Regions from separate parts of the Streptomyces sp. NPDC052701 genome, predicted to be linked through region 2. Evidence: riboswitches for the same ligand, from Rfam matches in the RefSeq annotation. Region 2 holds a riboswitch; the other holds the start of a gene.

Region 1 (3,562 bases), on a different contig from region 2:
TGGGCGTCGTACTCGTCGGCGGAGAGCAGGTCGGCCGGCTCGTCCGTGACGCGCACCTTGAACAGCCAGCCGCCCTCGAAGGGGGCCGAGTTCACCAGCGACGGGTCGTTCACCACGTCCTCGTTGACCTCGGTGACCTCACCGGAGACCGGGGAGTACAGGTCGGAGACGGACTTGGTCGACTCCAGCTCGCCGCAGGTCTCGCCCGCGGTCACGGTGGCGCCGACCTCCGGGAGCTGGACGAAGACGACGTCGCCGAGCGCGTTGGCCGCGTGCTCCGTGATGCCGACCGTCGAGACGCCGTCCTCGGCGGCCGACAGCCACTCGTGCTCCTTGCTGTAGCGCAGCTGCTGGGGGTTGCTCATGGCCTGAATTCTCCTGTACGCGGGGGAGTGCTGGTGAATGGGGGTCTGCTGGGACCGCTGGGGAGCAGCGCGAGGACGTGCGGGGCCGCACCGGTCGGGTGCACGGGGTCGCGCCGGCCGTGCGACCGCGCCTCCAGTGTCTACTTCTGCCGCTGGTAGAACGGCAGCGCCACGACCTCGTACGGCTCGTGGGTGCCCCGGATGTCCACGCCGACGCCCGGCGTGCCCGGCGCCGCGTGCGCCGCGTCGACGTAGGCCATCGCGATCGGCTTGCCGAGCGTGGGGGAGGGGGCGCCGGAGGTGACCTCGCCGATCACCCGGCCGCCGGCGACGACCGGGTATCCGGCGCGCGGGACGCGGCGGCCCTCGGCGACCAGGCCGACGAGGACCCGGGGCGGGTTCTGCCCGGCGCGGGCGGCGGCCCGCTCCAGGGCCGCGCGGCCGACGAAGTCGCCCTCCTTGTCGAACTTCACCACCCGGCCGAGCCCGGCGTCGAAGGGGGTGAGGCCGGTCGTCAGCTCGTGCCCGTACAGCGGCATGCCCGCCTCCAGGCGCAGCGTGTCCCGGCAGGACAGCCCGCACGGGACCAGGCCGGCGCCCGCGCCCGCCTCGGTCAGCGCCTGCCACAGCCGCACGGCGTGCTCCGGCTTCACGAACAGCTCGAAGCCGTCCTCGCCGGTGTAGCCGGTGCGGGCGATCAGCGCGGGGACGCCGGCGACGGTGCCGGGCAGGCCGGCGTAGTACTTCAGGCCGTCGAGGTCGGCGTCGGTGAGGCCCTTCAGGATGCCGGGGGACTCGGGGCCCTGCACGGCGATCAGGGCGTAGGCGTCGCGGTCGTCGCGGACCTCGGCGTCGAAGCCCGCGGAGCGCTCCACCAGCGCGTCCAGGACCACCTGGGCGTTGGAGGCGTTGGCGACGACCATGTACTCGGTCTCGCCGAGCCGGTAGACGATCAGGTCGTCCAGGATGCCGCCGTCCTCGCGGCAGATCATGGTGTAGCGGGCGCGGCCGGCCTTGACCGCGCCGATGTTGCCGACCAGCGCGTAGTCCAGGAGCGCGGCCGCCCCGGCGCCGGTGACGGTGATCTCGCCCATGTGGGAGAGGTCGAACAGTCCGGCCCTGGTGCGCACCGCCAGGTGCTCCTCGCGCTCGGAGCCGTAGCGCAGGGGCATGTCCCAGCCGGCGAAGTCGGTCATCGTCGCGCCGAGCGAGCGATGCAGGGCATCGAGCGCGGTACGGCGGAGCGGACGGGAATCGGTACTGCTCATCGGTCGGTCGTCTCCCAGGGCGTGAACGCATGACGGGCGAGGAGGGATCCTCCCCATCTGTCATCGGAACCTGAGAGGTTCGCCACGACCGCCACAGGGACGACCGGGGCTTGCACCTTGGGTGGGACCGCCGTGACGGCGGCCCGCTTTTCAGATGTGCCTCGCCCGCGCGGTAACGGGGCCTGAGAGATTCAAGGGAGGGACTTGCTCCTTCGGCGCCCCAGCTCTCGTGGTGCTGGGAACTCTCCCGCGCGGATTCAAACGGCCGGTATGCAGTTGGCGCGTTCATCATTGCACGCATCGGTCCGGCGCGGCAGGGGGATCTTTCCCGGGGAGGCAGGGCGGGCACAGGCGGGCACAGCGGCCTGTAGCAGGTCTGTTGCACGAAACGAACACAAACGTGAGGCCTTCGGTATTACCTTCTCTTTACACTCGGCGGGGATGGGACTCCGTACCTGGCCCCAGGGGAGGACGATCACGGTGAACAGGATCACGGCGTACGCCGCCACCACGGGCATGGCGCTGCCGGAGCAGCCCGCCACCCCGGTCCGGGAGGCGTGCGACCCCCTGCGGTCACCCGTCGTCCGGGACCTGCGCGACCGGGGCGGCCGCAGCCCGCACGCCCTGCTGTTCGGCCCCCGGGACCTCGTCGTCATCACCGGCCTGCCCGGCAGCGGCAAGTCCACCCTGATGCGGCGCGTCGTCAAGGGGCCGCGCATCGACTCCCAGGACGCCCGCGACCGCTGGGAGAGCCGCGTGCCGCGCTTCCTGCCGTACGCGGTCTACCGCCCGCTCGTCCGACTCGCCCACTACGCCGGGCTGCGCCGCGCCCTGCGCACCGGCGAGGGCCTGGTCGTGCACGACTGCGGCACGCAGGCCTGGGTGCGCCGCTGGCTGGCCCGCGAGGCCCGCCGCCGGGGCGGCGCCCTGCACCTGCTGCTGCTCGACGTCACCCCCGAGCAGGCCCTGGCCGGCCAGCGCGCCCGCGGCCGGGGCGTCTCGCGCTACGCCTTCCTGCGCCACCGCGCGGCCACCACCCGCCTGCTGCGCGCGGCGGAGCGCGGCGACCTTCCGGCGGGCTGCGGCTCGGCGCTCCTCGTGGACCGCGACGCGGCGAACGCGCTGCGCCGGATCGGGTTCACGGGCTGAGCGGCCCCGCCCGCCGCCCCGCCGCCCCGGGCCGGTCACCGCGGGCGGGCGGCCCGTGCCGCGCGCCCCCGGCGCTCCCGTCGGGCTCGCGCACCGCCGCGGCGCGGGCGCTCGTCCGCGGGCCCGCACCGCCGCTCGCGGGCAGGGCCGCGCCGGACCGGGGCCCGGGCAGGACCTCCCCCCGCGGGCACCCGCTAGCCTTTTCAGCCACAGCAGGTTCCAGGCAGGCGGTAGGCAGATGGACTTCCCGGCGGGCTTCTCCGCGGACTTCCCGGCGCAGGCGCACCCCCACCCGCACGGCGGGTGGCCCGGCAACGAGCTGGAGGAGGTGCTCTCGGCGTCCCTCGGCGCCGGGCCGTCGGCGGGCGGCCGGATCATCGAGGTGCTGGGCCGCAGCTTCGTCTGGGTGCCGCTGCCGCAGGGCGGCGGCCCGGACAGCGGCTCCCTCGACCTGCCCTCCCTGGAGATCGAGGGCCAGGCGTACGTCCCGGTGTTCAGCTCCGAGGAGCAGTTCCGCCAGGTCGTCGGCTCCCACATGTCGTACACCATCGCCCCGGCCGTGGAGTTCGCCCGCGGTCTGCCCCCGCAGGCCGGGATCGCGGTGAACCCGGGCGGCGTGGTCGGCGTCCCGCTGCCGCCGCCCGCCGTGGCCGAACTGTGCCGGGCCGGACGCACCCCGCTCGACGGCTCCGCCGGCGGCGGCCGGGTCCGCCTGTTCGAACCCGACTGGCAGGACGACCCGGTGGACTTCCTCTCCGCCGCCTCGGCCGAGTTCGACGC
Region 2 (3,562 bases):
AACCCCACGGCGCCGCCGAGACCGGACCGACGCCCGTCTCGGGCCCGGCCTCGGGCTGCAGCGGGTGGTTGGGCAGGTACGGCGCCAGGTGCGACCGCACGGCCACCGGGCCGACGCCGGGACCGCCGCCGCCGTGCGGGATGCAGAAGGTCTTGTGCAGGTTCAGGTGGGACACGTCGCCGCCGAAGTGCCCGGGCTTGGCCAGACCGACGAGCGCGTTGAGGTTGGCGCCGTCGACGTACACCTGGCCGCCGGCCTCGTGCACCTGCGCGCAGATCTCGGAGACGTGCTCCTCGAAGACACCGTGCGTCGACGGGTACGTGATCATCAGCACCGCCAGCTCGTCGCGGTACTGCTCGATCTTCGCCCGCAGGTCCTCCACGTCGATCTCGCCGTCCCCGGCGGTCCTCACGACGACGACCTTCATGCCCGCCATCACGGCGCTCGCGGCGTTCGTGCCGTGCGCGGAGGACGGGATCAGGCACACGGTCCGCTGCTCGTCGCCGTTGGCCCGGTGGTACCCGCGTACGGCGAGCAGGCCGGCCAGCTCGCCCTGCGACCCGGCGTTGGGCTGCAGCGACACCTTGTCGTAGCCGGTGACCTCGGCGAGACGCTCCTCCAGCTCGCGGATGAGCGTGAGGTAGCCCTGCGCCTGCTCGGCGGGGGCGAAGGGGTGCAGCTGCCCGAACTCGGGCCAGGTGACCGGCTCCATCTCGGTGGTCGCGTTGAGCTTCATGGTGCACGAGCCCAGCGGGATCATGCCGCGGTCGAGCGCGTAGTCCCGGTCGGCCAGCCTGCGCAGGTAGCGCAGCATCGCGGTCTCGGAGCGGTGCTGGTGGAAGACGGGGTGGGTCAGGTAGTCGTCGGTGCGCAGCAGCGCCTCCGGCAGCGCGTCCCCGGTGGCCGCGTCGAGCGCCTCGACGTCGCCGTCGACGCCGAACGCACTCCACACGGCGGCCAGCCGGGCCCGGGTGGTGGTCTCGTCGCAGGCGATCGAGACGTGGTCGGCGTCGACGAGCCGCAGGTTGACGCCGTTGTCCCGGGCGGCGGCCACGACCTCGGCGGCCCGGCCCCGCACGCGTACGGTCAGGGTGTCGAAGTAGGACCCGTGCACGACCTCGGCACCGCCGCCGGCGAGCCCGGCGGCGAGGATCGTGGCGTACCGGTGGGTGCGCCGCGCGATGCCCTTGAGGCCCTCCGGCCCGTGGTAGACGGCGTACATGCCGGCCATCACGGCGAGCAGCACCTGCGCGGTGCAGATGTTGCTGGTCGCCTTCTCCCGGCGGATGTGCTGCTCGCGGGTCTGCAGCGCGAGCCGGTAGGCCCGGTTGCCGTCGGCGTCGACGGAGACGCCCACGAGCCGCCCGGGCAGGCTGCGCGCCATCTTCTCCTGCACCGCCATGTATCCGGCGTGCGGTCCGCCGAAGCCCATCGGCACGCCGAACCGCTGCGTCGTCCCGACGGCGATGTCCGCACCGAGCTCACCGGGCGACTTCAGCAGCGTCAGCGCGAGCAGGTCGGCGGCGACGGTGACGAGCGCGCCCAGCTCGTGCGCCTGGTCGATCACCGGCTTGATGTCGCGTACGGCACCGGAGGCGCCCGGGTACTGGATCAGCACGCCGTTGATCTCACGCTCGGCGAGCTCGGCCGGGATGCCCTCGCCGAGGTCGGCGACGACCACCTCGACCCCGGTCGGCTCGGCCCGGGTCCGCAGCACGGCGATGGTCTGCGGCAGCGCGTCCGCGTCGACCAGGAACAGGCCCTTCTTGTTCCTGCCCATGCGCCGGGACAACGCCATCGCCTCGGCCGCGGCCGTGCCCTCGTCGAGCAGCGAGGCCCCGGAGGTCGGCAGGCCGGTGAGCTCGGCGACCATGGTCTGGAAGTTGAGCAGCGCCTCCAGCCGTCCCTGCGATATCTCCGGCTGGTACGGCGTGTAGGCCGTGTACCAGGCCGGGTTCTCCATGACGTTGCGCAGGATGACGGGCGGCGTGAAGGTGCCGTAGTACCCGAGTCCGATCATGGAGCCGAGGACCTGGTTGCGGTCGGCGAGCGCGCGCAGCTCGGCCAGCACCTCGGCCTCGCTGCGGGCGCCCGGCAGGTCCAGCGCGTCGGCGTTCTTGATCACATCCGGGACCGCGGCGGCGGTGAGCTCGTCGAGCGAGCCGTAGCCGACCTGCGCGAGCATCTTGGCCCGCGCCTCCTGGTCGGGCCCGATGTGGCGCTGCTCGAAGGGAATTGTCTGCTCGAGCTCGGAGAGCGGAGTGCGATGGGCGGTCATTGCGGAGGCCTCCTGGTCTGACGCGACCTTCGAGGGGCACCACGGCACGGGTGCCCGGACGGCCTCCCCCTCTGTCATCTCGACCTGAGAGCTTCACCGGATCGTCCGAGGACGCCCGGCTTTCACCGTCGGTGAGAGCGGAAGCCGTCGACACCCGCTCTGCTTTCCAGAGTGACCTCGTCCGTGCGGTACGTGGGCCTGAGAGATTCCGGGGAGGATTTGCTCCTTCGGCGCCTCCGATGCTGCCTGGAGGACTCTCCCGCACGGGGTCAGCAGCCGTCTGCCAGCCTACCAGCGGGGTCAACGCCCGGGCCTTCGAGTGGCCGCGTTCCCCATTCTGCCGTTTTGTAGTGCTTACGGATGAGGTGCGACCAAGTGGAGGGCCCGTGCGAACCGACATCGATCCGCGCAACCTGATCGGCCGCAAGGCATTCGACCGCAACGGAACCAGGATCGGCACCATCGACGAGGTCTACCTCGACGACGCCACCGGCGTCCCCGAATGGGCGGCCATACGGACCGGCCTGTTCAGCAGGGACGCCTTCGTGCCGCTGGAGCCCAGCGAACTGGTCGACGGCGCCCTCCACGTCCCCTTCGACCGCGCCCTCATCAAGGACGCCCCCGACTTCGGCGTCGGCCGCCACCTCTCTCCGGAGCAGGAACTCCAGCTCTACCACCACTACGGCCTGGACGTCGCCGCCGCTCCCCCGCTCCCGGACCGCGACTTCGGCAGACTCGCGGGCACGGACGAGACGGCTGCGGGATGAGGGTGCCCCGCTCCCCGGGCGTCTTCACGAACCCACCGGTCCCACACCCCCGGAGGGCGCGCCGACGGCCTCCTCCCCGCTCGCGTCCGGTCCTCGCGGCACCAGCGGCAGCGGCTCCGCCGGCTCCAGCTCCGGGTCGTCGATCCGGAACGTCCGCACCCGGCCGGGCTTCGAGTCCGGGGTCTCGAACCGCACGGTGACCCGCCCCAGCCCGCTGCCCTGCACCCACCCGTGCCCGTACGCGGCATGGCGCACGTCGTGCCCCGCGGGCCACCGCCGCTCGGCGGGCGCCTGCCGCTCCTCGACAGGCGCCGCCTCGGGCTCCTCCGCGGGAACGCCGGCCCGCTCCCCCGCCGCCTGTGCGAACAGGTCCTCCTGGGTGTAGTCGGCGAGCCCGCTGACCCCGACGCCGAGCAGCCGGACGCCCCCCGTCGTGTCCACCGAGTCCAGCAGCCGGGCCGCCGCCTCCCGGATCACCGCCGGATCGTCCGTCGGCCCGCGCAGCGTCTCGGACCGG

Evidence for each region. A riboswitch is a leader RNA that binds a small molecule or an ion and turns the genes downstream of it on or off. The one in region 2 is predicted to bind glycine.
Region 1: linked by a shared signal. The riboswitch ahead of gcvT (glycine cleavage system aminomethyltransferase GcvT) and the one ahead of gcvP (aminomethyl-transferring glycine dehydrogenase) in region 2 are both predicted to bind glycine.

The regions. Positions count from the first base shown of each region.
Region 1 is NZ_JBFATO010000005.1:28,752-32,313, forward strand. It holds gene gcvH (glycine cleavage system protein GcvH) at 1-365, opposite strand, end outside; gene gcvT (glycine cleavage system aminomethyltransferase GcvT) at 506-1,633, opposite strand; glycine riboswitch at 1,794-1,893, opposite strand; gene AB0L29_RS08505 (AAA family ATPase) at 2,114-2,782, shown strand; gene AB0L29_RS08510 (enhanced serine sensitivity protein SseB) at 3,021-3,562, shown strand, end outside.
Region 2 is NZ_JBFATO010000012.1:9,989-13,550, reverse strand. It holds gene gcvP (aminomethyl-transferring glycine dehydrogenase) at 1-2,278, opposite strand, end outside; glycine riboswitch at 2,455-2,550, opposite strand; gene AB0L29_RS15905 (PRC-barrel domain-containing protein) at 2,665-3,045, shown strand; partial or broken gene AB0L29_RS15900 (DNA polymerase IV) at 2,958-3,562, opposite strand, start outside.